Regions from separate parts of the Exiguobacterium sp. s191 genome, predicted to be linked through region 2. Evidence: riboswitches for the same ligand, from Rfam matches in the RefSeq annotation. Region 2 holds a riboswitch; each other region holds the start of a gene.
What was found. Region 2 has a riboswitch for lysine ahead of KNQ09_RS15490 (aspartate kinase). Riboswitches for the same ligand answer to the same signal wherever they lie in the genome.
Positions count from the first base shown of each region.

Region 1: linked by a shared signal. The riboswitch ahead of KNQ09_RS14225 (Na+/H+ antiporter NhaC family protein) and the one ahead of KNQ09_RS15490 (aspartate kinase) in region 2 are both predicted to bind lysine.
Region 3: linked by a shared signal. The riboswitch ahead of KNQ09_RS12010 (amino acid permease) and the one ahead of KNQ09_RS15490 (aspartate kinase) in region 2 are both predicted to bind lysine.

Region 1 covers NZ_JACSNC010000003.1:174,276-184,166, reverse strand. The annotation lists gene KNQ09_RS14235 (PDZ domain-containing protein) at 1-612, shown strand, start outside; gene htpG (molecular chaperone HtpG) at 696-2,558, shown strand; gene KNQ09_RS14225 (Na+/H+ antiporter NhaC family protein) at 2,624-4,207, opposite strand; lysine riboswitch at 4,319-4,497, opposite strand; gene KNQ09_RS14220 (uracil-DNA glycosylase family protein) at 4,590-5,327, opposite strand; gene KNQ09_RS14215 (heme oxygenase) at 5,452-5,772, opposite strand; gene KNQ09_RS14210 (methyltransferase) at 5,862-6,521, shown strand; gene KNQ09_RS14205 (ABC transporter ATP-binding protein) at 6,534-7,415, shown strand; gene KNQ09_RS14200 (ABC transporter permease subunit) at 7,412-8,218, shown strand; gene rlmN (dual-specificity RNA methyltransferase RlmN) at 8,343-9,416, shown strand; gene KNQ09_RS14190 (DEAD/DEAH box helicase) at 9,480-9,891, shown strand, end outside.
Region 2 covers NZ_JACSNC010000004.1:174,601-184,491, reverse strand. The annotation lists gene KNQ09_RS15520 (LCP family protein) at 1-841, shown strand, start outside; gene phnF (phosphonate metabolism transcriptional regulator PhnF) at 898-1,632, opposite strand; gene KNQ09_RS15510 (alanyl-tRNA editing protein) at 1,761-2,909, shown strand; gene KNQ09_RS15505 (GNAT family N-acetyltransferase) at 2,906-3,334, shown strand; gene KNQ09_RS15500 (argininosuccinate synthase) at 3,453-4,658, shown strand; gene argH (argininosuccinate lyase) at 4,655-6,025, shown strand; lysine riboswitch at 6,096-6,273, shown strand; gene KNQ09_RS15490 (aspartate kinase) at 6,386-7,585, shown strand; gene KNQ09_RS15485 (aspartate-semialdehyde dehydrogenase) at 7,599-8,591, shown strand; gene dapA (4-hydroxy-tetrahydrodipicolinate synthase) at 8,609-9,490, shown strand; gene dapB (4-hydroxy-tetrahydrodipicolinate reductase) at 9,487-9,891, shown strand, end outside.
Region 3 covers NZ_JACSNC010000002.1:62,079-71,969, reverse strand. The annotation lists gene KNQ09_RS12020 (hypothetical protein) at 1-133, opposite strand, end outside; gene KNQ09_RS12015 (solute:sodium symporter family transporter) at 194-1,954, opposite strand; gene KNQ09_RS12010 (amino acid permease) at 2,499-3,980, opposite strand; lysine riboswitch at 4,112-4,300, opposite strand; gene KNQ09_RS12005 (MarR family winged helix-turn-helix transcriptional regulator) at 4,466-4,921, shown strand; gene KNQ09_RS12000 (diguanylate cyclase) at 5,060-6,151, shown strand; gene KNQ09_RS11995 (TetR/AcrR family transcriptional regulator) at 6,194-6,799, opposite strand; gene KNQ09_RS11990 (HlyD family secretion protein) at 6,992-7,648, shown strand; gene KNQ09_RS11985 (DHA2 family efflux MFS transporter permease subunit) at 7,661-9,352, shown strand; gene KNQ09_RS11980 (hypothetical protein) at 9,698-9,891, shown strand, end outside.

The DNA.
Region 1 (9,891 bases), on a different contig from region 2:
ATGGCATGGGAGGATTATCTGCAGGAGAAAACGCTGACGGATTCGATCCGGCGCTTCAATCGTTACTTTAAACAACCAAATGTGTACCGGACCTGGTTCGGTCGACCAGGTGGCGGTAAGCTCGAAGGATTCTTGAACGGACTCGGTGCGTCGTTTTACGAAAAGACGTTTGATCCAGTCATTCACTTGGATTTTTTCCCGTTTCCGACACACCACTACATGGGAGCGATCAAAGAACGCAGCGTGTTGGAAGATAGTCCATTCGGTCAGACATTTTTGTTACGCCTGCTTGAACTGTTTTCGATAAAAGGAATCATCCTGCTCGGTAAGGAGCACACGGAACGATTTGCGAAGCTCGAACCAGATATCGATTGGACAACCTATCGACCAACGGATTATCCGGACGCGATTTTTCAAGTCGGCTTCTCGTCACGATTTCAGGTACCCGTCGTCGGACTCCACTTCAAACCGAGTGAGCAGTTCATCGGTCTCGGTAATCGAAAGGATGAAAACGGCGTTAGCCATGGCACCTACGGGTCAGCAGAACACTTACGTCAAATTGGAATGATTGTCCTTGAAAAAGTTACGATATACAGTGCAAAAGGAGATTGACAGATATTTCGAACTCCCTAATAATAGGAGGTGAATTAGCACTCTATATGATTGAGTGCTAAAAAAGGGGAGGCAGAATGAGCATGGAAACGAAACAATTTAAGGCGGAATCAAAACGATTGCTGGAGATGATGATTCATTCCATCTATACGCATAAGGAGATTTTCCTGCGCGAATTGATCTCGAATGCAAGTGACGCCATGGATAAGATGTACTACAAAGCATTGACGGACGAGACGATTTCGTTCGAAAAGGAACACTACAAAATTACGATCGAACCAAATAAAGAAGCGCGTCAACTCATCATTCGTGATACGGGAATCGGAATGACGAAGGAAGAACTAGAAGACAATCTCGGTACGATCGCAAAAAGTGGATCGCTTGCCTTCAAGGCAGAGAATGAAGCACAAGATGGTCATGATATCATCGGTCAATTCGGTGTCGGATTCTATTCTGCCTTCATGGTCGCAGACGTCGTCACTGTCGTTACAAAACCGTTCGGCAGTGCGGTCGCTTATAAATGGGAATCGCGCGGTGTCGAAGGTTATACGATCGAGGAAGTCGACAAGGAAACCGTCGGAACGGAGATTACGCTCCATATCAAGGCGAATGAGGAAGAAGAATCGTATGACGAATACCTCGAGACGTATCGTTTGCGCAGTATCATCAAAAAATACTCAGATTTCATTCGTTATCCGATCGAGATGAAGGAACTCGAACGTCAGCCGATCGAAGGCAGTGACGAGACGGAAGAGGTCGAAGTCGTCAAGACGATCAACAGCATGGTGCCGATCTGGCGGAAGAACAAACGGGAATTGACAGACGAGGACTATAAGAACTTCTACCAAGAGAAGCGTTATGGTTTCGACACACCAGCGAAACACATTCATATCAGTGTCGACGGCGCTGTTCGTTATCAATCGATCTTATTCATTCCAGAGCAGGCACCGTACGATTATTATTCGAAGGAATTTGAAAAGGGTCTTGAACTCTATGCCAACGGTGTCTTGATCATGGAAAAATGCAGCGACTTGTTGCCGGATCACTTCAGTTTCGTCAAAGGGATGGTCGACTCGGAAGACTTATCGCTCAACATCTCGCGTGAGTTACTGCAGCACGATCGTCAATTGAAATTGATCGCGAAAAACATCCAAAGTAAGATCAAGACACAACTCGAAGCACTTCTGCGCGAGGATCGTACGAAGTACGAAACGTTCTATCAAGCGTTCGGACGTCAGCTGAAGTTCGGTATGTATAATGATTACGGCATGCATAAAGAACAGGTGCAGGACCTCGTCCTCTTCTACTCAGCCAAGGAGAAGAAGTTGATCACACTCGCAGAATACGTCGCAGCGATGCCGGAAGATCAGGCACATATCTATTACGCTGCTGGTGAGAGTACGAATCGTCTGGATAAATTACCACAATCCGAGCTCGTTCGTGATAAAGGGTATGATATCTTGTACTTCACGGAAGAGATCGATGAGTTCGCGATTCAGATGCTCGTGACGTATAACGAGAAGACGTTCAAGTCGGTCACAAGCAGCGATTTAGGGATTGAAGCAGCAGAAGCGGAGACGACGGACGCACAAGCAGAGATGTTCCAAGCTATGCAGGAAGTGCTAAGTGGACAAGTCAAGGAAGTCAAAGCCTCAACGCGTCTCAAATCGCATCCCGTCTGTTTTGCGACGGACGGCGCCGTCTCGATCGAGATGGAGAAAATCCTGAAGGCGATGCCGAATAACGAAGGGGTAGAAGCGGTCAAGATTCTTGAATTGAATCCGTCACACGCAGTGTTCCACTCTCTTGAAACGGCATATCAAAACGATCGTTCGAAATTCGAGCGCTATACAAAACTGATGTATCAACAAGCATTGCTTGTCGAAGGGCTTCCACTCGAGGATCCAGTAGCGTTCGCGAATGATGTGTGTTTATTGATGGTATGAAACGAATAGATGTAAAAAAGGCATTGGATGCGCGCATCCAATGCCTTTTCTCGTACAGTGTTACATTAATCTGTTTGTAAATCAGAAGCAGTTTCACCTTTTTTTGAGAGAACGTTCAAAACGACGACAAAGAGTACGAATGTAACTAAGGCTCCGATGAAACCGAAGACTGAAGACTCGGTGAAACCGATGACTAAATAACCGACTGCCGCAGTAACAGCACCGACTAGCGCATACGGTAACTGTGTCGTAACGTGATCGATGTGATGGGATCCAGCCCCTGTCGAACTTAGGATTGTCGTATCGGAAATCGGTGAACAATGGTCACCGAAGACAGATCCAGCAAGAACAGCAGCAAGCGTCGGTAACAAGAGTGAGGCATCAACAGCCATGACGAGATCCGCACCGATTGGCAACATGATTCCGAATGTGCCCCAACTTGTTCCTGTTGAGAATGCCATCAAGCCGGCAATCAAGAATAATAAGAATGGCAAGTACGAAGCAGAAATCGAGTTGCTGACGAAGCTCGCGAGATAGTCACCGGTTTTCATATCACCGATGACAGCGATGATCGTCCAAGCGAATAACAGAATCACGACTGCTGGCCACATCGAACGCATACCAGCGACAATACTTGCACGGTAATCGCGGCCCGGAATTTTCCGACCGATAAGCATCAGGAAGGCAACGATCAAACTAATGACGACACCTGCGACGAGGGAACGGGTGACGTCCGTTGCCTCAAATGCACCGATTAAAGTAAACGGGCGGTTGTCGGCTGCAAGTGCCTGAGCACCTGTTCCGAGTAACGCACTGATCGTAGCAATGACGAGCACGACGATCGGAACGACGAGATCCCGGACTTTTCCGTTCGTATGTTCGTTGACCTCTTTTGCCATTCCCATCGGTGTTCCTTTTGACGCATCAAAAAGTTCACCATTCGCGGCACGGCGTTCATGCTGTTTCATCGGTCCAACAGAGACGCCAGAGTAAGCGATGTAAAGTGTTAAAAGTAATGCGAAAATCGCATAGAAGTTCATTGGAACGATCATCATAAAGGCACTAAACGCTGAGTAATCCGTAATCGAGTGCGTCGTTAAGATACCGGCGATGATAGAGATGATGAATGCGCCCCAACTCGAAAGCGGACTGATGACACAAACAGGCGCAGCTGTTGAGTCAATCAAATAGGCAAGCTTCGCACGTGAGACACCACGGCGATCCGTTAACGGACGACTGACGTTGCCGACAGCGAGACTATTGAAGTAATCATCGATGAAAATTAGGATACCGAGTCCGAAGGCAACTAAGCGTGCACCACGCGCTGTCTTGACGTGCGTAGAAGCCCATTCACCGAAAGCGCGAGCGCCACCTGATGTCTGAATGAGCGTGGAAAGGACGCCGAGCAATAACAAGAAAACAAGCAATAAGACGTTCCACTCGTTTAAGGCACCGTCCGCCCAAAAGAGGCTGAAGATATTCTTGCCGAGATAGGTTACCGTATCGATCGGGTTAAAACGGTGAAGTAACAGGGCACCGACGAGAATGCCGACACCTAACGAAAGAACGACCTTTCGGGTAAAAATGGCTAATAAGATAGCTAGTAAAGCAGGTACAAGGGCAATAATGGAATCTGAATAGTTGACCATGAAAAATATCCTCCTCTTTAATAAATGGCTTAAAGATGAGACCCCGCGGCACAAAAAAAGCAAGGGCACCGGCAACAAAGCCGACACCCTCGCTGGATGCGTCTTTCTTAGCCGAATTGGAGCGCTCCATACAATTGTTATGTATGGCAATCGATCGGGTGTTTCCCGAATCGACCAACGACGATATGCTCGACACATACTGTCATTTCGGCGATGTCACCTTTCCTGTAGTCGTCTTCGTTGTCATCCTCGGACCAAGTACTGATTGAAATCGCGCCTCTACCTCATCGATAGAATAGTCATATTCTGTTCTTATGGACACTTTATCATGTATTTCAGAAGCGATTCAACCATATATTCTGATAATTTAAGATAAAGTTGTTTATTCAGCAAAATGTTGAATGAGCTGTTTCATCAAATAGGCTTGGTTTTCCTCGAATTGTTTTTTTCGATGACCGTTTGCGCCAGATGGGTGGGGGAAGCCGGAAAGAAGCTGATGCTGTTCGATTCGTCCATCATGAATCAATCCACGGACTTGCGTCTCGACGACCCGACCGAGTGGAATCAATAACGCTGGTTTTTGTAACTGATTAATCTCAGCGACGAAGTGTTCTTCCGCGTAGTGCCTTAATAAAGGGCTACGATTGATCTTCGGTTGATGACCCGAGTAATTCTTTTCGCGATAAAAGACGGGTTGCTTTAACAGTGACGTTGGATGCAATAATTTCTGATGTTGATGAAATAAGCTAGCCGTCGTCTCGATTCCGAGCAATGCTGGAAGTTCAAGTGTATCGAGCATCTGGACGAGGTTACGTCGCATCGTTCCGGCAAAGCTTGCTGTATATTTGACGAGGCGTGCCGTCTCTTCTAATGAAACACTATGGTGAAGCGCATCTGTCGCTTCTTCGAAAGCGATTCGCATCTGTTCAAAACCTGGTGTGATCCCGATAATGACGACTTTTGCTTCAGTATTGACGTATTCGCCAATCGGAGAGTAATAGACGGTCAGCTCGTTCTCCTGTTGCAATAAAAAATCGTCCGTCCATAATTCATCACGTCGTAACGTACGATCGTCAGGTAAGCTACGAATGGCTTGTTCAAATATAGTTAATGAATTCATGAAGGACCCTCTCTCTCTGTAATGGCACTATGATAACAAATAATACCATTTGTGACAATTCGACCCTTTCACTATTTGTGTATAGGTATATAAAAAAGGACTCGATACGAGTCCTTTTCGTGCATCATGCGCGTTCTTTGACCGAAGCGACTTCATATGTCAGAATCTCGCTGCCGAGCATTGGCGATTCTCCTGCCTCACTACTCGCAGGTCGACTATGTGACGCTTTGAAATCGTCACTCTCCCGCCACGCTTGAAAACTCTTCATATCTTCCCAGTACATGTTGACGTTCATTTCATCGTGTTCTTCGATGTTTTGCGTCAATAAGACCTCAACACGGATGAATCCGTCCATCGTATCAAGTCCACTTGGACGTGTAAAACGAGGAGCGAGAGCTGCAGCCATCCCTTTTTTGACTTTAATCCGGTTCGTAACGACGATCATCATAAAATCCCCTTTCAAAAAACGAGTAACGTACTTCTTCAGTATAGTACGATGAGGGAAAGAATGCCGGAAAGAAGGAACAAAAGACGATGAATGAACAGGAATATGATCAACGATTACGAATTGAGACCATTGAGATGCAACACCTTTATGGTGTGTTTAGTCACTACAATCGCTATGAACCGACGCCTTATGCGGCACTCAGCGAATTATGCGAAACCTATCCGTTTCAAAAAGAGGATATTGTCATCGATTTCGGGTGTGGGAAAGGGCGTTTAAACTTTTACTTACACGATCGTTTTGACTGTTCCGTCATCGGAATCGAGATGAACGGACAATTTTACGAGGACGCACTTCGGAATATGGCGAACTACCAAAGTCGACGGAAGCGGCGTTCCGGAAGTTTGCGATTCGAACAGACGTATGCCGAGCAGTATACCATTCCGGATGAGGCGAATAAGTTTTATTTCTTTAATCCATTCTCTTCACAAATTTTCATGAAAGTGATCGATCACATTTTAAGTTCGGTCGAACGTTCCCCGCGTTCGGTTGATCTCATCTTGTATTACCCGACCGATGAATACCGGGAGTACTTGGAGCGCCATACCGTATTCGAGCAAATCGATGAGATTCGATTACGAGACCTCTATGAAAAAAATCATGACGAGCGGTTCGTCATCTATCGCTTTGATCCGAACAAACTGCTTCAAAACGGGTATGAATACAGTGAGGAAAGAAATAAAAGATAGGGAGGTCGGACGATGATCCGTTTGGAGCATGTGACGAAGGAATTTGCGCCGGGGCGTGGGATATTCGATGTCAGTTTTACAGTTGATCCGGGTACGATATTCGGTTTCATCGGACCAAACGGATCTGGAAAATCAACGACACTCCGACATTTGATGGGACTACTGGCGGCGGATGGTGGAAAGGCGACGATCGGTGGTTTTGATTGCTGGAATCAAAGTAAAGAAGTGAAGAAATTGGTCGGTTATTTGCCAGGGGAGATTAGTTTACCTGGAGACATGACGGGAGCAGACATGCTGGATTTGATGCAACGACTACACGGTAGCGATCCGGCACGGCGACAACTGTTGTTGAAACGATTTCCTTTTGAGACGAAGACGAAAATCCGCAAGATGTCAAAAGGGATGAAACAAAAATTGGCACTTGTCGGTTGCTTCATGAAGGATGCACCCGTCTATCTACTTGATGAGCCGACCAGTGGACTCGATCCTTTGATGCAAGAGCGTTTTTTAGAGTGGATCGAACAGGAGAAGCATGCTGGAAAAGCGATTCTAATGAGTTCACACCATTTTCCGGAGATGGAAAAATCGTGCGATCGAGCGGCTTTAATCAAAACAGGGCGCATCATCGTCGAATCGGATATTCATGAGTTGGTTCGATCGAGTCGAAAGACGTACACGATCGTCTTCCGAACGGAGGTGGAAGCAGCACAGTTCGCGATGCAAGTCGGTGTTGAACCGAAGCGGACAGAAGTCAGTTTTCAAACGGATGAGACGCTGAGCTTGAATCAGGCGATCGCTTATTTAACGCAGTACGATGTACGGCTGATTCGTCCGTCAGCAGATGATTTAGAACAGGTCTTCTTGCATTATTATGGAGAGGAGGAATCGTCGTGATATTGCTGATCCGCTCTTTATTCAAGCAGGTTAGAAAGCCCGTGCTTGCTTATGCGATTGGAACGAGTCTCTACTTATTGATGCTTGCGTTGCTTTATCCATCGATGATGAAGACCGGTTTACTAGAAGCAAAACTAGAAGCGTTACCTCCAGAAGTCTTAAAAGCATTTCAATACGATAAGGTGACAGGGTTCGAGAATGTACTGGATCTGCTCGGGGGAAACTATTATGGACTGATTTTTCAAGTCATTGCGAGTCTATTCTTGCTCTCATTAGCAGCGCGACTCGTTGCGCGACCAATCGACAATGGAGAGCTGATCGTCTATCTCGCAGCCCCGATCACCCGGAATGCGTATACGTTTGCTGTTGCGATCGTCATGGGTATCGCAAGTATGGTTCTCGTAGGACTGAATGGACTTGTCTTGATGGTATCCGACTGGTGGATGACAGATATTTCGATCAATGACGTCATCTTATGGCGGATTCAACTCAATGCGCTATTGTTACTCTTCGCGATCGGTGCCTTTACGTTATTCGTTGCGACGTTATTTGACGAAGAACGTCGTGCTTTTTCGCTTGCTGGTAGTGTGCTTGTCCTATCGATCGTCTTGACGATTCTGTCGGAACTAAGTGACAAGACGGAGTGGCTTCGTTATCTATCTGTCTTCTCCTTATTCAATACGACGCAATTACTAGAAGGAACGGATCATTTTCTTCTTCATTCCATTCTTTTACTCGTCCTCTGTCTCGTGTTCTTGACCGGAGCAGTCGTTCAATTCGGACGTCGGAGTCTGTCGATTTGATCGAAAGTGGCGCAAAAACTTTACAGAAAGTGAACATTTAGGATTTGAACGTTGCGTCATGCGCTGATTTTTACTAAGATAAAGGAATGTTGTAGTTCTGGAAAAAGAAATGAGGTCTTTCGAAATGAATAAACCATCCATTTATGGATTAACGCTTGAGCAGATGACAGAATGGTTATCGAATCAAGGGCACAAACCATTCCGTGCCAAACAAGTATGGGATTGGCTCTACCGTAAACGTGTCACGACTTTCGCGGAAATGACGAATGTCAACAAGGATTGCCTTGAGTTGTTAGATCAGAGTTTTACGATTGACTCGATGACAGAAGCGGTCAAGCAAGAATCAGCAGACGGAACAATCAAGTTCCTTTTCAAATTATATGATGGCAACTTGATTGAAACGGTTTTGATGCGTCATAAATACGGTCTTTCTGTCTGTGTTACGACACAGGTCGGCTGTAACATCGGCTGTAGCTTCTGTGCAAGTGGTCTTATCAAAAAGAGCCGCGACTTGTCAGCAGGCGAAATCGTTGAGCAGATCATGAACGTTCAACATCACCTCGATGCAGTCGGTAACGAAGAACGTGTCAGCCACGTCGTCGTCATGGGTATCGGTGAACCGTTCGATAACTTCGACAACATGGTTGACTTCTTGAACGTCATCAAGGACCACAATGGTCTTGCGATCGGTGCACGTCACATCACGGTTTCAACAAGTGGTTTGGCAGACAAGATCTACAAGTTCGCTGACTTGAAACTCCAAGTCAACTTAGCCATCTCGCTTCACGCACCAAACAATGAATTGCGTACGCAAATCATGAAAATCAACCGGGCGATCCCGCTTGAGAAATTGATGCCAGCGATCGATTATTACGTTCAAACGACGAACCGTAAAATCACGATCGAGTACATCTTGCTTCGTGGCGTCAACGACCAAAAGGAACACGCAGTCGAACTTGCGAAACTGTTCGAAGACAAACGTCACCTGACGTATGTCAACTTGATTCCGTACAACCCGGTCGATGAGCACGGTCAATATCAGCGCAGTACGTCTGAAGATATCACGACGTTCTACGATACGTTGAAAAAGAACGGCTTGAACTGTGGTGTTCGTCTCGAGCATGGAACAGACATCGATGCGGCATGTGGTCAATTACGTAGTAAGCAAATCAAAAAAGATAAAGTAGCATCCAAATAATTCGTTGGGCTTCTCATCGTTTCGGTGGGAAGCTTTTTTTACGATAAGAAATGAGGACATTCTATGACACGTACACGATTTAATGATTTTAACTTAAGCGCACCGATTCTCGACTCAATCGAGCAACTCGGCTACACGACACCAACCGAAGTCCAGCAATCCGTCATTCCGGTCGTATTATCTGGAAAAGATGTCATCGTCAAATCACGGACGGGGAGCGGAAAGACGGCATCGTTTGCGATCCCACTGTGTGAACTCGTCGAGTGGGAAGAAAACAAACCACAAGTCTTAGTCTTGACGCCAACACGTGAGCTTGCCTTGCAGGTCAAAGAAGATATCATGAACATCGGACGTTATAAGCGGATCAAAGCGACAGCTGTCTTCGGCAAGCAACCGTTCCGTGGGCAAGTCACGGAGCTCAAGCAAAAGACACACGTCGTCGTCGGAACACCGGGACGCGTACGCGATCATATCG
Region 2 (9,891 bases):
ATCAGATGTCATGATCGTCGGAATCTTAAATAAAAAAACGGAACAATTAGTGTTGACGAGTATTCCGCGTGATTCACTCGTGAACATCGATTATTCGAAATACGATGTACCTTATGGTAAGACAGGTGTTGAGCAAGATAAAATCACCCATGCCCATTACTTCGGTTCGATGGATAAATCGAATTCCTATAATGGGATTAAATTAGCGCGTGAAACGACAGAAAACCTGCTCGGTATTCAAATCGATCACGTCGTTAAAGTTAACTTCCAAGGATTCGTTCAATTGATCGATGCATTGGACGGCGTAGACATCGATGTACGATATGCGTTCAAAGAGCAAGATTCAAAACGTAAAGCCGGTACTGTCACTGTTGATAAAGGGATGCAACATTTAACAGGAGAGCAAGCACTTGCTTACGTCCGGAACCGTCATGATGATCCGCTCGGTGATATCGGACGCGGTCAAAAACAGATGCAAGTCATTCAAGCGGTCGCCAAAGAAGCGGCAAGTTTCCGTTCCCTCAGTGCATACCGTGATATTTTGGATGCTGTCGGTGATAACGTCGAAACGAACTTAGGTCCGAACGATTATACACGCTTAGCAGATTTCACAGCAGCGTTACGTAATACGACGGAGTACCAACTCGCTGGAGAAGGCTACATCGGTATTAGCGGGAAATGGGAATATCATCTCGATCCGAATCAATTGGAGCAAGTGAAAAGTAATTTAGCAAAAGCGATGCAAGGTCAAGAAGTCGAACCGATCAAGGAAGAGACAGACCCGGCACAAAGTACGACAGAAGAACCAGTGACAGAGACGGAAGCCGTCCCTGCACAGTAAGACACACTAAAAATCCCCTTGTATCATCGTCACTGTACGACGATACAAGGGGATTTTTAGCGTTGGCGTTCCATTTCAACGGTGAAGGTATAGCGGTCGCCGCGGTAAGCGGAGATGACGTATTCAAACGGTTGCTCTGTTGTCAGGTACGTCAGTTGCTCGACAGATAAGACAGGCGAAGCGGTCGATAGACCAAGATGGCCCGCCTCTTCCTTCGTTGCAAGACGTGATTCGAACGTTTGACTCGCACGTCCAAGATTTAATCCGCTCGCTTCTGCAAATGCATAGAGCGATGCGGTCGCGACGTCTTGATCGAGTCCAGGTAAGAGCTGTTCCGGGATATAGACGGTCTCAAGGGCAAGCGCTTGCTCATCAGCAATTCGTAAACGTTTCAGTTCATACACGGATGCCCCTTCGCGAATCCGGAGCTTATTGGCGATCGTCATCGACGCGTCGATGATTTGATAGGAGAGAAGCGCACTCGTCGGTTCTAGTCCAAGATGTTCCATCTCTTCCGAGAAACTCGTCAATCCAGACAGTTGCATGACGATTTTTTTATTCGCGACGAATGTTCCTCGTCCTTTTTGACGAATCAAGTAACCGGCGTTGACCAAGTTTGAAATGGCTTGTCGGACCGTCATTCGGCTGATTTGGTGCGCTTCGGCAAATTCGCGCTCGGACGGGATCAGATCGCCAGGTTGAAGAACACCGCTTTCGATTTGTTGTTTTAAGGCAGCTTCGATTTGATAGTAGATGGGGAGTGGTGAATTTTTATTGATATGCTGAATCACGGCATTTCGTCCCTTCGCGATCGGTAGTCTTTCGTCTAGTGTACTAGGAAAAAGGCAAGCCGACAAACGATTCTGGATGAAATATGGCATAATACAGAGTGAAACTGACAGAGAAAGGTGGTCGAGGCATGCGCCCCGAACAAATAGAATCCGATGTCCGAACCTTTCAGACATCCATTCGCACGACAAAACAAGTAGATGGTTATTGGGTTGCTTTAGAGAAAAGTTACTTCTATCCGGAGAGCGGTGGACAGCCGGCGGATCGTGGAACATTGAACGACCAACCGGTCCTTGACGTTCAAATCGAAGACAGTGTCGTCTGGCACCAACTGGCGACGCCGCTCACAGGTGACGTCACCGGTATCGTAGATGACGCAGTCCGGATCGATCATGCGGCGCAGCATACGGCACAACATGTCATCTCTGCAATCCTACAAGATGAATCAAATATCAAGACACTCAGTTTTCGGACGGGAAGTGAGGTCTCGACGCTTGATATCGAGACACCTGAATGGACAACTATGCAACAAGAACAACTGGATCGACGATTACGCCAGGTGATTGAACAAGGATTACCGATCACGGCGACAGAGTATGACGAGGCGGAAGCGCTACGCTTACCATTACGAAAAACACCACAAGTTGAAGGACGAATTCGTGTCGTTCAAATCGGCACACTCGATTATAGTGCCTGTGGTGGGACGCATCTTGATTCAACGGCACAGCTCGAGTCGATTCTCTTTACCGGAGTCGAGCGGGTTCGTGGAAATATTCGTCTGTCCTATGTCGCAAAAGAACGGGCATACCAACTCGTTCAGGCAGAACGACGAGCCTTACGGGAAGCGGCGCAAGCCTTGTCGGTCAAACCAGTTCAAATGCTAGAAGCCGTCCAAGCGTTACAAGAAGAGCAGAAACGCTTAACGAAACAGGTCGAACACGCCCAGGAACAACTTGCAACGTTCACACTCGCTCACGCTTTAGAACAACAAGAAGGCATTCTTGTGTTTGAACATCTGGATGAAGAAATCAAAATATCCGAACAACTTGCTAAAGCGATTCAAGAAGCGGGACGCGTCGGCGTCGTCTGGAATGCGACGACGAACAAGTTACTGATGAGTAGTCCAGGTGAACCCCATCTCGGGAAGTTCGCTAAAGCACATGTCCAAACATTTAACGGGCGAGGCGGAGGAAGTGCGGTTCAGGCACAGGCACAATTTACGAATCGGGATGATGCGATGGCATATGTCGATCGATTACGGGAGGAATATCAGTCATGACAGTCATTCAAGTACGTACAGCAGAACAACATCAAGCCGTCCGGATGATCCGGGAGCGTGTCTTCGTCGAGGAGCAAGGCGTACCACGCCATCTTGAATACGATACACATGATGAAACAGCGATTCATCTGCTTGTCCTCGATGAGCAGAGTCGACCGGTCGCAACGGGTCGTACCCGTCCATATGACGACCAACGGATGAAGGTAGAGCGTGTCGCGACGCTAGCGACAGCGCGAGGAAAAGGATACGGTGGCGAGTTGATGCAGGCGATGGAACGAGTCGCACGTCGCGAAGGGAAGCAATTGCTAACACTCGGCGCACAAGTTCAAGCGATCCCGTTTTATCAAGGACTCGGGTATACGATCGTCTCCGATGAATTCGATGATGCGGGCATCCCGCACCGAACGATGGAGAAAAAAATGTAAGTCATTTTGAAAGAAATCCTGCAAAAAGGGTTTCTTTTTTTTGTTTTCTATGTATATATATAATTCATAATGAATTTTTATACAGACAGATGAATTTAAAACCAGGAGGGAATTATACATGTCGAAACAAAAATTGATCTTAGCGTACTCTGGGGGACTTGATACATCGGTAGCCATCAAATGGTTGAGCAAGGACTATGACGTCATTGCCTTATGCATGGATGTCGGAGAAGGAAAAGATTTATCCGTCATTAAAGAAAAAGCACTCCTCGTCGGTGCGATCGAATCGATCGTCCTCGATGTTAAAGAAGAATTCGCACAAGACTTCGTCTTGCCAGCACTTCAATATGGCGCTCATTACGAAAATGCCTATCCGTTGATTTCAGCGCTTTCGCGTCCGTTGATCGCAGAAAAGCTTGTCGAAGTCGCGCATCAACATGGTGCAACGGCGGTCGCTCACGGATGTACCGGAAAAGGGAACGACCAAGTCCGGTTCGAAGTTTCGGTCGCAGCACTTGATCCATCACTCGAAGTCATCGCACCGGTTCGGGAATGGAAATGGTCACGGGAAGAAGAGATCGCCTATGCGAAAGAAAACAACGTGCCGATCCCGATCAACCTCGATAGCCCATACTCAATCGACATGAATCTCTGGGGACGGAGTAACGAGTGTGGCGTCCTAGAAAACCCTTGGACAGAGCCACCACAAGACGCTTACGCGTTAACAGTAGCGCCAGAAGACGCTCCGGATCAGGCAGAAGAAGTCATCATTGGCTTTGAAGCAGGTGTTCCGGTCTCGATCAACGGAACGACATATCCACTGGCGAAACTGATCACGGAACTGAACATCATCGCTGGTGCACATGGGGTCGGACGGATCGACCACGTCGAGAACCGTCTCGTCGGTATCAAATCGCGGGAAGTCTATGAGTGCCCAGGAGCAACGGTTTTACTCAAAGCTCACGCTGCACTCGAGACGATTACATTGACGAAGGACGTCGCGCATTTCAAACCACTACTCAGCAAACAATACGCAGAAACGATCTATAACGGTCTCTTCCATGCACCATTGACGAAAGGCTTGAAAGCATTCCTGACGGCGACACAACAGGACGTCACAGGAGAAGTTCGCGTTAAACTGTTCAAAGGAAACGCAACCGTGACAGGTCGTCAGTCCGTTGTCTCACTCTACGATGAGAAACTTGCGACGTATACGAAAGAAGACGCGTTCGATCATGAAGCAGCAAAAGGCTTCATCAAATTACACGGACTTGCCGTTTCGACTCATGCGAGCGTACATCGTCAGGCGGGTGTCACGAAATGACCAAACTCTGGGGTGGACGTTTTACGGAAAGTGCTTCCGCTCAAGCGGAAGCCTTCGGAGCATCAATCACGTTCGATCAAAAATTAGCGAGCGTCGATTTAAAAGGCAGTCTCGCACACGCGCAGATGCTATTTGAACAAGGGATCCTCGCTCAAGACGAGTGGACACAAATCGAGCAAGGACTGAAGCAACTGGAAACGACGTTAGCGGATCATGTGTATACGCTAGCAGATGAAGACATTCACATGAATCTCGAGCGTCTATTGACGGAACAGATTGGTCCGGTTGCAGGAAAACTGCATACGGCACGGAGCCGAAATGACCAGGTCGCAACGGATTTACATCTATGGATGGAACAACATGTTGAAGCGTTGACGACGGCATTACGCGAGCTCCAATCGGTTATCACGGAACAAGCTGAGCAACATATCGAGACGGTCATGCCAGGTTATACGCATTTGCAACGGGCACAACCGATCTCGCTTGCGCATCACTTGCTCGCTTATTTCTGGATGTTCGAACGTGATGTCGAACGGTTGACGGATAATCAAAAGCGGATCCGGAAATCACCGCTCGGGGCAGGCGCGCTCGCGGGGACGACATTCCCAATCGATCGTTTCCGTTCTGCCGAGTTGCTCGGTTTTGAGTCAATCTATCCGAACAGTCTCGACGCTGTCTCCGACCGCGATTTCGTCATCGAATACCTCGGGATCGCCTCGACCGTCATGATGCATCTCTCGCGTTTTTGTGAAGAAATCATCATCTGGGCATCGCAAGAATTTGGCTTCATCGAGTTGTCTGATGCTTTCTCGACAGGATCGAGCATGATGCCACAGAAGAAAAATCCTGATTTCGCTGAATTGATTCGTGGGAAAACGGGGCGCGTCTATGGCAATCTGATGGGCTTCTTGACGACGATGAAGGCATTACCACTCGCTTACAACAAAGACATGCAAGAGGATAAGGAAGGGGTCTTCGATACAGCAGATACCGTTCTCCAATCCGTTCAAATCTTCACCGGAATGATTGAATCTGCGACGTTTAAGACCGAAGCGCTCAAGAAGGCGACAATGCAAGACTTCTCGAATGCAACGGAACTCGCCGACTACCTTGTAACGAAAGGCATACCGTTCCGGGAAGCGCATGAAATCGTCGGCAAAGCCGTCCTTTACTGTGTGCAGAACGGTTGTTTCCTGAAGGATTTGAACCTCGAGACGTATCAAACGTTCCATCCTGATATCACAGAAGACGTCTATCCGCTCCTCGATCCGGTTCAAGCAGTAGCACGCCGGACTAGCTACGGCGGGACAGGGTTTGCTGCCGTGTCGGAGCAACTCGAACTCGCGAAACAGCATCTTGCGAATTGACGAATTTTGAAAAAAAACAGTCAAATGACTGGATTTAACAAAAGATGTCTGCTATAACTGTAACTAACAACCGACAGATAGAGGCGCGGATGACATGAGTAGCATCATTCTTGAAGGCAAGCATGCCGAATGATGTGAAAGGGGAAGTCCGCCGAAGTGAATGAGAAGATGCTTCTTCTTGTTTGCTGGTACAACGGTTAAGATCCGTTGTACTGCCGAAACCGATGTTTCGGAGCGCTATCTTACGTAAAAGAACGAATGACTTTGTCTTCGTTTGTCCGATCGTGATAACGACGGGCCGTAGGAACGCTCCTACCGGCCCGTCGTTTTTTTCTGTATCGGGACAAAGGAGATAGGATTGTGACAACTGTACTTAAATTTGGTGGAAGCTCGGTTGCGACTGTCGAACAGATTCAGTCTATTGCGAATTATTTGAAGAGTCGCGCAGCCGAAGGTGAAAAACTCGTCGTCGTCGTTTCGGCGATGGGCAAGATGACAGATTCTTTGATCGCTCAGGCGCAAGCCATCACGGATCGCCCCGAGCGAAGAGAACTCGATCGACTGCTTGCCATCGGAGAAGAACAGACGATTTCATTACTCAGCATCGCCCTCAACTCGCTCGGTGTCAAAGCGTTATCGCAAACAGGCGCTCAAGCAGGAATCAGCACGATGGGCGTGCATACGAAAAGTAAGATCAAACAGATCGATGGAGATCTGTTACGACAAAAACTCGAAACGTACGATGTCGTCATTGTCGCCGGATTCCAAGGTGTCAACGAACTCGGTGATGTCACGACGCTTGGACGGGGTGGGTCGGATACAACGGCAGTTGCCCTTGCGGCAGTCCTTGATAAACGGTGCGAAATCTATACCGATGTCGACGGTGTCTATACAGCTGATCCGCGAATCCATGCCGCCGCTCAACCGATTCCACATATCTCGTATGATGAGATGATGGAAATGAGCGCCCTCGGGTCGAAGGTCATGGAAATGCGAAGTGTCGAACTAGGAAAAAAATACGGCGTACACATCTTCGTCGGGAAAACACTTGAATCGAAAAGGGGAACATGGATCATGGAAGCGACGGAAACAATGGAACAAAAAGCGGTGACGAGTGTCAGTGTGACGAAGAACGTCTTGACGGTATCAATCAAACACGTACCGCAAACGAATGCAGCAGTAGCCGATATCTTCGAACTGTTATCCAATCGCCACGTCAACATCGACATGATCAGTCAAACGACGTTCGACAGTGACATTTTCTTATCGTTCTCATGTCCACTCGATGAGGAAGAGTTCCTCGATGAAGCATTGAAAGACATCATGGATCGCTTCACGACAGTCAAGGTCGATCGCCATAATCAACACGCGAAATTATCTGTCGTCGGAATCGGGATGCGGGATGCAACAGGTGTCGCTTCGAAATTGTTCGCAATTTTCCGAGCAGAGAACATTCCGTTCTATCAAGTTACGACTTCAGAAATCAGCATCTCATACACGATTGCACAAGCAGATATTGAACGGACGGTTGCAGCGATTGCAAACGCGTTCGAGTTATAAGGAGGAAAACAGGATGTATCATGTAGCAGTCATTGGAGCAACCGGCGCCGTCGGTCAAAAAATGTTACAAGTACTAGCCGAACTGGACTTCCCGGTCAGCCGCCTGTCCGCTTACGCTTCTGCTCGTTCAGCAGGGAACACGGTACAGTTCAAGGAAGAAGCCATTACGATCCAAGCACTGACACCAAGTATCACGGAAGACGAGATTGACGTCGCGTTGTTCGCGGCGGGCGGAACGATCAGTGAACAATATGCCCCGTTACTAGCTGAAAACGGAACACTCGTCGTTGATAATTCAAGTGCTTTCCGGATGCAGGAGACGATTCCGCTTGTCGTGCCAGAAGTCAATCCACAAGCGATTCAAGCGACGGACCGCTTGATCGCAAATCCGAACTGTTCGACGATTCAATCCGTCGTCGCCTTAGCACCGCTCCAGTCACTGGGATTCGAGCGTGTCAACTATACGACGTATCAGGCCGTATCCGGTTCTGGTCAAAAAGGAATCGAGGATCTGGCACGTGGAGCACGCGGAGAAGAGCCCGTCAATTATCCGCATCCGATTCACGATAATATCTTGCCACATATCGATGTGTTCCTTGAGAACGGCTATACGAAAGAAGAGCAGAAGATGATTGACGAAACACGGAAAATCTTCAATCTTCCAGCACTACCAGTCAGTGCGACATGTGTGCGTGTTCCAGTCACGAATTCTCACTCGGTTGCGATCAACGTCACGTTTACGCAGCCGACGACGGTTGCAGCGATCCGTGAAGCACTTGAAGGCGCACCGGGCGTCGTCCTCATCGATGATGTCGCGAATACGCGTTATCCGATGCCACTCGATGCAAGTGGTACGGACGATGTCTATGTCGGACGAATTCGACAAGATGATAGTCTCGCGAACACGTTCCATCTCTGGTGTGTAGCCGACAACATTCGAAAAGGTGCCGCCTCGAATGCCGTACAAGTCGCACGCCAAGCAATCGAACAGTCGATTCATTCATAAAAAAGGAGGAGTTCTTCATGTTCAAAGGAGCAGGTACAGCGCTCGTCACACCATTTAATGAAGCAGGCGAGTTGGATCTACACGTATTCGAACGCCTGATCGAGCAACAACTCGCAGCGGGGATTCAGGCACTTGTCGTCGGAGGGACGACAGGAGAAGGTTCGACACTGACAAACACGGAATTCGAACAACTATTGACGACTGCCGTTCAAGTCACGGCAGGACGAGTACCCGTCATTGCCGGAACGGGTTCGAACAACACGGCAGTAACAATCGAGAAGACGTTACTCGCAGAACGCATCGGTGCGGACGCAGCGATGCTCGTCACACCGTACTACAATAAAACATCGCAAGCGGGTCTCGTCGCACATTTCACGGCGGTCGCTGATGCAACCGAATTACCAATCATGCTGTACAACGTTCCGTCGCGGACAGGCGTTGCGATCGCAGTCGAAACAGCAGTGACGTTAGCACGTCATCCACGCATCCAAGCGTTTAAGGAGGCGAGTGGAGACGTCAGCTTCATGGGTGAACTGATGGCGGCGATTCCGGAAGATTTCGCGGTCTTCTGTGGAAATGATGATCAAATCCTGCCGTACATGGCATGGGGGGCACAAGGCGTCATCTCAGTTCTTTCGAACCCGTACCCAGCAGAGACACAAGCACTTGCTGAGGCGTTACTCGCACAAGATCTCGTCACGGCACGCCGGATTCAGGCAGACTTGTTACCGGTCATCGGTGCCTTGTTCAGTGATGTCAATCCGATTCCAGTCAAAGCATCTCTTGAAGAACTCGGCTTTGCTGTCGGTGCGCCGCGCTTGCCGCTCGTCCGTCAATCGGAAGCGGGGCACGCCCACTTACTCGAAACGATGCGGGCTTACAAAGGGGTGGTTCGATGAAACTCGCGTTACACGGTTATGGGGCGACAGGACAATACGTCGTCGAACTCGCACCACAAAGTGTCGTAGCGATCGTTGACCGGACGAAGTCATCCGATACGATCGCTTCATATGCCGAGCTAACGGAGATGTCAGAAACGGTCGATGCGATCATCGACTTCTCGCATCCGAGTTTGCTACCGGATCTGCTCGCATATGGGCTGGCGACAAAAACACCACTCGTCATCGCGACGACTGGTTTTTCGGAGGCGGAACTGGCATCGATCAAGGACGCCGCAAAAGAAATTCCGATCTTCCAGTCGTACAACATGTCGTACGGCATCGCGATGGTGCAGCAACTGCTGAAGACACTCGTACCACTAGCAGGAGCGTATGACATCGAATTGCTCGAGAAACATCAC
Region 3 (9,891 bases), on a different contig from region 2:
CAAAGACAAGAAGAAGTCCTCCGAGCGAATACCAGATGTTATTCAAACGATAAATCATTTGGTACAAGGCAAGCGTCACAAGCAATAATGCGATCGGTAAGAAGGCACGCTTGAAGTGGTACCAGTAATTCACGAAGATCGCCTCCTGTTTTTCTTTCATCTTACCCGATATGTCATGTCTTCTGCGAGAGGATTATTCTGCTTGACGGTACTCTTCTTCGAGATAGGTCCGGTACTTCGCTTCCCAAGCGTTTAGCGACACACGCCATAATACGATCGTTGCAATGACAAGTCCTAACGTAACCGGCCAGAACCAAATCGATACGATGCCTGCTGTCGAAGCCAGTCCGATTTTTGAAAACAGAACGTACGTCCAAATGATGGATGTGCATAATAAGATCGAAACCGGAATCGCGAACTTCCATGGAGTGAGCTCGACAGACTGTCGTCGATTGACCTTTCTTGACTGGACGACCGGGTAACGATATCCCATGAATACCATGAATAGCACTTCAATCACGAGTAGAATACCGTACCCATGAATATAGCTAATGCCATGATCCCAGCCGAACAGTTGTTTGAAACCGAAGACGAATAAGTAATACGCGAACACGTGAAAGACGATGACGATTTTCGCTGCAATCGCCGGAATTCGTTTCATGAAAATCCCCATTAATACGATGACGAGAATCGGAATGTTGAAAAAACCTGTGAATTGCCGGATCAAACTCCATAAGCCGTCCGGCGCGTACATCAAGAATGGTGCGATGACGAAAGAGATTAAAGCAACGATCGTTCCGAACCATTTACTGACACGAATCAAATGTTCATCACTCGCCTCTTTCGCAAACACCGGCTGATAGATATCGAGGACGAAAAGTGTTGCAATACTGTTTAGCAACGAGTTAAACGAACTGAAGACGGCTCCGAGTAAGACAGCCAAGAAAAATCCCATCAGCGAGACCGGCAGTAACTCCGTAATGAGTCGAGGATATGATAAATCACCGCTTGTTAGTGTGTTCCCATACAAGTGATAGGCAATGATCCCAGGAATCAGCATGAAGATTGGAACTAATAACTTTAAGAATCCTGTCATGAGGACGCCCTTCTGTCCTTCCTTCAAATCTTTTGCCCCGAGCACACGTTGAATGACATATTGATTGAGTGACCAATAAAATAAGTTCGCAAATAGGATACCCGTGAAAATCGAGAAGAACGGAACGGCATCGGTTGAGCTTCCGATTGCGTTCAGCTTCTCCGGTTGCACAGTCGCAATCGTCTTCATCCCTTGAAGTAAATTCCCATCACCCAGTGTGATAAAGCCGAGTACCGGAACTAGGAATCCAACGAAGACGAGCCCGATCCCGTTCAAGGTATCCGAGACAGCCACCGCACGTAGTCCTCCAAAAATCGCATAAATTGCTCCGATGATCCCGACGACCCAGACGACTAACCAAAGGGATTGCGTATAACTAAGACCAAATAGTTCCGGAACATCGAATAGCTGCAAGACAGCAATCCCACCCGAATAAAGCATCGAAGGAATCGTGACGCACATATATCCGAGTAAAAAGAGTAAGACTGTCATCCGGCGAACCGTCTCATCATACCGGTGACTTAAGTATTCCGGTAACGTCGAGATACCAAGCCCGAGAAACTTCGGGAGTAGATAAATCGCCATGATGATGGCAGCAAATCCCGCCGTGACTTCCCACGCCATACTCGACATGTTTCCCATGAAGGATTGTCCATTTAGTCCAATCAACTGTTCTGCCGACAAATTCGTCAGCAGTAGCGATCCGGCAATGAAAACGCCACTTAGCCCTCGTCCCGCTAAGAAGTATTCATCGACGCCTTGTGTTTTCCCACGCGTCAATCGGTAGGATATGTAAGCAACGAGCAACATGAAAAACGCTGCAGAACCTAATGTGAAAAATAATTCAGATGTAGTCATGCGTCTCCCCCTATTCTTTATTCATATTTCTATTTTTGAATACTTATTCATTGATTCCTTTTTTATACTTTTTCAAAACTATATTTTAGAGAACGTTTTCATTTAAGGGAATAAAAAACCACCTTCATTTATAGAAGGTGGTTCCGATTGCAGAAAATGGACTGACTCAAAAAAAGAATGACGCGTCTTTTCACGCCCTTTCCTCATACGAGACACAAGCCAGTTTTCCCGCTCCAGTCGAGCAGGAAAACGGGTCTTGTTTGTCTCTGAAAGCGCAAAATTGCGCTTTTTCCTGTAGGAGTGGCGTGTAACGTGTCATTCTTTTTTATACCGTCAGGAGAATCAGAGAAGCGTTTTGTTCACTCGAAATCGCTTCCTAGGGAATAACAAGCAAGAGCGACCCTGCAGCGAAGCGATGCTTGTCCCTGGAAAAACGATTCGAAACGAACAAAAAAGCGCAATCTTTCTCATCAGACTCATCAGAGAAAAATTGCACTTTGTCTTCAATCTCAATCACCTTCATTTATAGAAGGTGGTTCACACATTATGATTGACGTGGATGTTCCGGGAAGTCCATCTCGTCATAACGAACGATCGACGTTCGATTTTTGAATTTATGTCCTAACCAGAAGGCAAGGAATAATGGAATACCAACATACGTTGCGGCAATTCCGACCCAATCGATTTGATCCGCAAGGAATGCTGCGTAGTTTTGACCAACGATGACGAGGAAACAAAGACCGAATGCGAACAGCGGACCAAACGGGAACGCTGGTGCAACATATGGTAAGTCTTTCAACGAGTGACCTTGTGCAAGGAATCCTTTACGGAAACGATAGTGACTGATTGCAATCCCGAGCCATGCGATGAAGCCTGTCATCCCCGAAGCATTGAGTAACCACAAGTAGACTTGTCCACCAAACATCGACGTCAAGAAACAGAGTGCACCGATTGCTCCTGTTGCGAGCAAAGCGTTACGCGGTACACCGTTTTTCGATACTTTCGCGAACAACTTCGGTGCATCCCCTTGGCGAGCAAGCGTATAAAGCATCCGAGTCGAAGCATACATACCTGAGTTTCCGGCAGATAGAACAGACGTCAAGATGACGGCGTTCATGAGTGCTGCTGAGAAGGCAAGACCCGCTTTTTCAAAGACAAGCGTAAACGGACTAACCGCTACGTCCGTAATGTCATTGGAAACCAAGTTCGGACTCGTATACGGAATGAGCATTCCGATGACGAAAATCGCGAAGACGTAGAAAAGCAAGATGCGCCAGAAGACTTGTTTGACTGCTTTTGGAACATTCTTTTTCGGATCTTCCGACTCACCCGCGGCAATCCCGACCAGTTCTGTACCTTGAAAACTGAATCCGGCAACGAGAATGATACCGATGACGGCAGGAATCCCACCGACGAACGGTGCATCGCCAAGTGCAAAGTTTTTAAAGCCAACCGGTGGCTCTGATGTAAAGACACCAAAAATCATCGCAACACCGACGACTAAGAAGACGATGACGGTAACGACTTTAATCATCGCAAACCAATACTCCGCTTCCCCGAATCCCTTAACGGAGAAGTAGTTCAAGCCAATCATGAGTAAGAGGAACAAGGCACTGAAATAAAATCCAGGAACATCCGGGAACCAATATGTCATGACGATTTGTGCTGCGACGAGCTCGACTGCGATCGTGACTGCCCAGTTGTACCAGTAGTTCCAGCCGAGCGCAAAGCCGAATGATGGATCGACGAATTTCGTTCCATAGGTCGAGAAGGATCCAGCGACCGGCATATACGCTGCCATTTCACCAAGACTTGTCATGAGGAAGTAGACCATCAGACCAACGATTGCATACGATAAGAGCGCCCCACCTGGTCCTGCTGCTGCGACGGAAGCACCGGACGCAATGAAGAGTCCTGTTCCGATCGCTCCACCGATGGCGATCATTGACATATGACGGGCTTGTAATCCACGTTTTAATCCTTCTGCTGTCGAATCTGTTGTTTGTTTCACATCTAGATTGTTCATTTCGTTCGCTTCTCTCTTTAATAAATTTTTGAGAGGACACTTTTTGAATGAAAAAACAAAAAGCGCCCTCATCTTCCAGATGGAAGATGAGAACGCAACATAATAAAATGGATGCGCCTCATTCTACCGTCGTGAAAGATAGCTCTCCACAAGTAGGTGATACCCGACTTGTGACAGTATTAGACCTATTTGATCTAATCCCAATCGATCATCTTCAAAGCGATGATTGATTTCGGCAATTCTTCCTTTCAGGTCACCTCATCTGTCGCTTGACGACATCCGTAACCGTACTCTTAAGAACTGCAACCTCCATCCCACTGGTTGAGTGAGAACTGAATTAAGTTAGTTATTACTACGCCATATTACACAAAACGCCACGAAATTGTCAATTGCCTTTTTCGAATCTGGGGTAGTCGATGGTAAAAATCCGATATGTTTAGTACACTAAATGGTAGAAGTCCACTGAGAGAAAGGATGCTGCTTGCATGCCACAGGAACGTGATTTGCTAACTTATCGACTCGAGGAACAAATGCGTGTCATTCTTCGTACCCTGCGACGTGAACTTAACCGGCTATTTGAAGGAACAGCGACCCGGAGTGAGTTTTTCATCTTACGAAGCCTTTCAGAAAATGGTCCTCAGCGCCCGACGCTTCTTGCGGAACAATTTGAGCTCGCGACGAGTCAAGTCACTGCTTTGACGGATAAGCTGTATAAACAAGGATATGTCACACGGACACGTTCGACGGAAGATCGTCGTTCAATCGTACTCGCTTTGACGGAGGACGGGGAACGTGCATTTCGGGATCTCGAAATCGTCCGGAAAAACTATTTACAAGACCGCTTCGGTACATTGACGGAAGAAGAGCTCGAAACGATGGTTCATGTCTTTGATAAAATTTTACAGACGATGGATGAGGATACCCTTACTTCATCTTCTTAAAAACGGTAGATTTTCTACCGTTTTTTCTATTTTGGTCTAAAGATTTCCCTCTGTCTAACCGTTATCTACTTGAGTATACTGGAAGTATATATATGGAAATCTGTTAGCTGGGGGAGTTGGGAGGATTTGTTGTCCATCATGAATCAATTCATCATTAACTTTTGTCTACTGTTCACAACGATTACTCTCTTGTTCTTACCGTTTCGGAATCAACCGCGTATTTCATTGAACTCCAAATGGAGCATTCGACTTATACTCGGAGCAGTCTCTGGTCTGATTGCGGTCTTATTAATGTTCAATGGGATCCAAATCGATGTCGCCCGTGTTGATTTACGTATCGTTCCCGTCGCGATCGCCATGCTGTTCGGTGGTTTCCCAAGCGCCATCGTTGCAGGAGCAATGATCATCGGGACACGTTACTTTTTAACACCAGTTGATCAAATGGAAGGATTTTATTTATCTACGCTGATCATCGTCTTATTCATCACGACGATTGGGATCATTCGTCGATTCGTCCATGTCTCGATGCGTCATTTTCAACTTATGGTGTTGGTCGGTATTCTCTATTCGTTACCCGCCATCTACATCTTGACGCACAGCTGGTCGACATTCTTTAAAATCTCGATTGCGTACGTCTTCTTTAATTTATTAGCTGGCTTTGTTGCCTTTCGATTACTGACGGAATTACGCCGTCACTTCGAAAACATCCAGTATCAGCAGAAACTCGCCATGACGGATGCTTTGACAGGGCTCGCCAATCGCCGTCGTCTGGATGACTCGCTATCGCTTGTCGGTTCGACCGATCAAGGCTATTCACTTGTGCTCATCGATATCGATTTCTTCAAGCATGTCAATGATACATATGGTCATGATGCGGGCGATGATGTGTTACGCCAACTCGGCATGACTCTCGCTTCCTTGACGCGTCCAGACGACCTCGTCGGACGGTACGGTGGTGAAGAATTTTTAATCATCTTACCAAGTACTTCGGCGAAAGAAGCGCAAAAAATAGCAGAACTAGCTCGGCTGACGGTCGCACGTAACCTGTTCCCGACAGCAGATGTACCTGATCTACAAATTACGATCTCACTTGGGATTTCACATTCCAGTGGTTCGCATACGTCACTTGAAGCATTACAACAGGCAGATAAAGCGTTGTATTATTCAAAAGAAAGTGGACGGAATCGGAGTACGATCTATACGAAAGAACTCGCATTCCGACAGGCTTAAACTGATTGGACACTTCCGCAGGGAAGTGTCTTTTTTACGTCCTCATTCCGTCTCTTTAGGAAAACCGATACTCTCAACCGTTCCAAAGACGATCATCCGACTTAATTGTTCTGCCATATACTCTGATGAATACGGTCGACCGTTTCGTAACCAAGAAATCAACAATCCCAACTGTCCACCAATGACATAGTTCAATAATAAGTCCCGATCGACGAACGTAGCTTCTTCTGTGATTTGCGGTCGAAACACAAGACGATAGTTATCTTTCAATGTATCGAGAAAACGGGAGATGAACGTTTTGATCGGTCCTTGAACGAGCATCGTTTGATAGAATAATTCATTTTCTTCGATATGAATGAACAAACGAGCAAAATAGCGACTCACCTGCTCGACTGTCGGAAAGACAGTTCCTGTACCCGTGATCCGAATTGCTTGTTCAAGTGCCTTCATTTGCTCCTCAACGATTTGGTCGAGCAAATCATACTTATCCGTATAGTGTGCGTAGAAGGTCGAACGGTTCACACCGGCTCCATCCGTCAGCATTTTGACAGTAATACTCGAGAAGCTGTGCGTCTTCAATAAACGAAATAATTCCATTGTAATACGGTCACGTGACCGTTTTGGTCGGGGATCACGGCTCTCATTCATCCATATTTCACTCCTTTTCCATCCTCTTTTCATTAATGAATCCGTTATCATCTATTTTTCCAACATTTTGTCGGAAATTGTCGGTTGTTTGTTAGCTAATGATCCATATAATTAACTATATTAATTACTCCTCCCCCCAGAGGAGTACTTTTTTTGAATCGATTGTACACAAGAAAGGATGCTAACACACCCATGAGTATGAAAAAATTATTGATCATCAATATCGTGACACTCATCGTTTTAATCGGTGGTGGTGTTGTCGGATACTACTATTACGATCAAGCAACGAGCTATGTCAAAACAGACAATGCGAAAATCGACGGTAAGATGATAACGGTTGCGAGCCCGAGCGCTGGTAAATTAACAGACTGGTCTGCGAAAACAGGCGAATCACTCGCCAGTGGAGCAACAGTCGGACACGTCATGACGGCACAAGCCGGACAAAAACCGACGGACCTCTCTGTTTCAATGCCCTCAAAAGCAACGATCGTTCAGTCGATGGCGACAAAGAACGGCTTCGTCGCAGCAGGTACACCTCTCGCCTATGGTTTTGACTTAAACGACCTTTGGGTCACAGCGAACATCGAAGAAACAGAAATCGATGAAATCAAAGTCGGACAAACAGTGGATGTCTATGTCGACAGCTATCCGGACACGACACTTTCTGGTGAAGTCGAGCAAATCGGTATGACGACGGCTTCGACGTTCTCCATGATGCCTTCTTCAAACGGAAACGCGAACTACACGAAAGTCGCACAAGTCATTCCAGTTAAAGTATCACTCTCGCAAGAAAAATCACTCGACATTCGACCTGGTATGAATGTGACCGTCCGCATTCATAAGGATTAAGGAGGGACGTTCATGTCTACTACCTTCTTGTTCGGATACAGTGCGTTCACGATTCTGATCATCATCGGCGTCAACTGGATTGCCCGTCGAAGTCGCTCATCCGACACGGCACTGGCGACGGACGGACCGACACTTGAGGAATCCCTCGAGACGGAACCGACGATGACCGTGACACCACCAGTCGCAGCACCTTCTAAACAGGTATCGACTGAAAACGTCAGTATTCCGAAAGTACTGACGGTCTTACTCATCGGTATGTTCATTGCTATTTTGAACCAAACGTTGATTAATGTCGCGTTACCAGTTCTGATCAATGACTTCAACGTGTCGACGTCCACTGCCCAGTGGTTGACGACGGGCTTCATGCTCGTTAACGGGATTTTGATTCCGATCAGTGCCTTTTTGATGCGAAGCTATACGTTCCGCCAGCTGTTCCTCGCTTCGATGACACTGTTTTTCTTCGGATCGGTCATCTGTTCGATGGCAATGAACTTCCCGGTCATGATGATCGGTCGTGTCGTTCAGGCAGCGGGGGCTGGTATCTTGATGCCACTCGGATCAAACGTCTTCATGACATTGTTCCCACCGCATAAGCGCGGTGCTGCCATGGGAATGCTCGGAATCGCGATGATTCTGGCTCCTGCTGTCGGACCTACGATCACGGGATATGTCATCCAAAACTATGACTGGCACGTCATGTTTTATGCGATGTCGTTCTTTGGATTAGTGACGTTGTTACTCGGTACGGCTTGGTTCCGCCTGACGCAGCCACTCTCGAAACCTTCTTTTGACGCACTGGGCGTCTTATTCAGTACGATCGGATTCGGGAGTCTCCTTTACGGATTCAGTGAAGCCGGGAATGACGGCTGGGATAGCCCGATCGTCATCAGCACGATCGTCATCGGCTTAATCGGAATTGCTGCTTTTGCGATGCGTGAGCTGTCGATGGAAGATCCGATGTTGAATATTCGTGTGTTGAAAGTACCGGAATTTTCGTTCACCCTCTTCATCAACGTCATCGTCACGATGGCGTTGTTCGGTGGGATGTTACTTTTACCGATTTACCTTCAAAGCATTCGTGGTTTTTCACCGGTCGATTCAGGTCTTCTCCTTTTACCCGGATCACTGATCATGGGTATCACCGGACCGATTGCCGGTCGTTTATTTGACCGCTTCGGTATTCGTCCGCTCGCTATCTTCGGTTTGACGTTGATGACGTACGGGACATGGGAATTGACGCAATTGAACATGGATACGTCGTATTATTCCATCATGGGCATCTACATGCTTCGGTCATTCGGTATGGCATTCATCATGATGCCGATCATGACTGCCGGTATGAACGCTTTACCGATGAAGATGATCCCGCATGGAAACGCGACCCAAAACACACTTCGTCAAGTCGCCGGCTCCATCGGAACGGCAATTCTCGTCACCGTCATGACCCGTCAAACGACGGCTCACTTGGCAGACGACGCGAATCAGTTTACGACGATCGACCCGACGCTTTCACAACATTTAAACGATCTTGGACAACAGCTGGGTAGCTCACAAGCCGCTTCAACGAGTTGGTTTACGATGTTGACGAAACAAGCGACGATCCAAGGGATCACCGATGCGTTCTGGATTGCGACCGTCTTATCTGCGCTTGCACTGATTCTGTCCTTCTTCTTGCACGGAAAAAAAGAACCGAATCTGGATTGATTGACGAAAGGGACTGACTCAAAAGTCAGTTTCCACAAAGGTAAGGGTGGCAGAATGATGATCTGCCACCCTTATCTCATAACAAAAAGAATGACGCGTTTCACGCAACTCCTACAGGAAAAAGCGCATCTTTGCGCTGTCAGAGACAAACAAGACCCGCTTTCCTGCTTGAATGAAGCAGGAAAACTGGCTTGTGTCTCGCCTGAGGAAAGGGCGTGAAAAGACGCGTCATTCTTTTTTGAGTCAGCCTCTTTTCTTATACTTTACGAAAAGTTCTTCTTTGCACTTCAGCCTTAAAATCGATACACTAGGAACAATGAGTTTCATATCTAAAGGAGATGCTTTATGGTTGCCTTTCTGCAATTTTATGCGTTCATCTTTGCTTGTTGTTTTGCTTGGCAAGTTGGTCGACCATCCCCTTGGTCACAAAAGATTGTTCGTGCCTTTTTAACAAGTGTCAACGGGCTCTTCGTATTCGCACGTGCCTCGATTTCAATCTTTTTATTGGTTGGACCACTATTACTCGTCACCTATCTTGT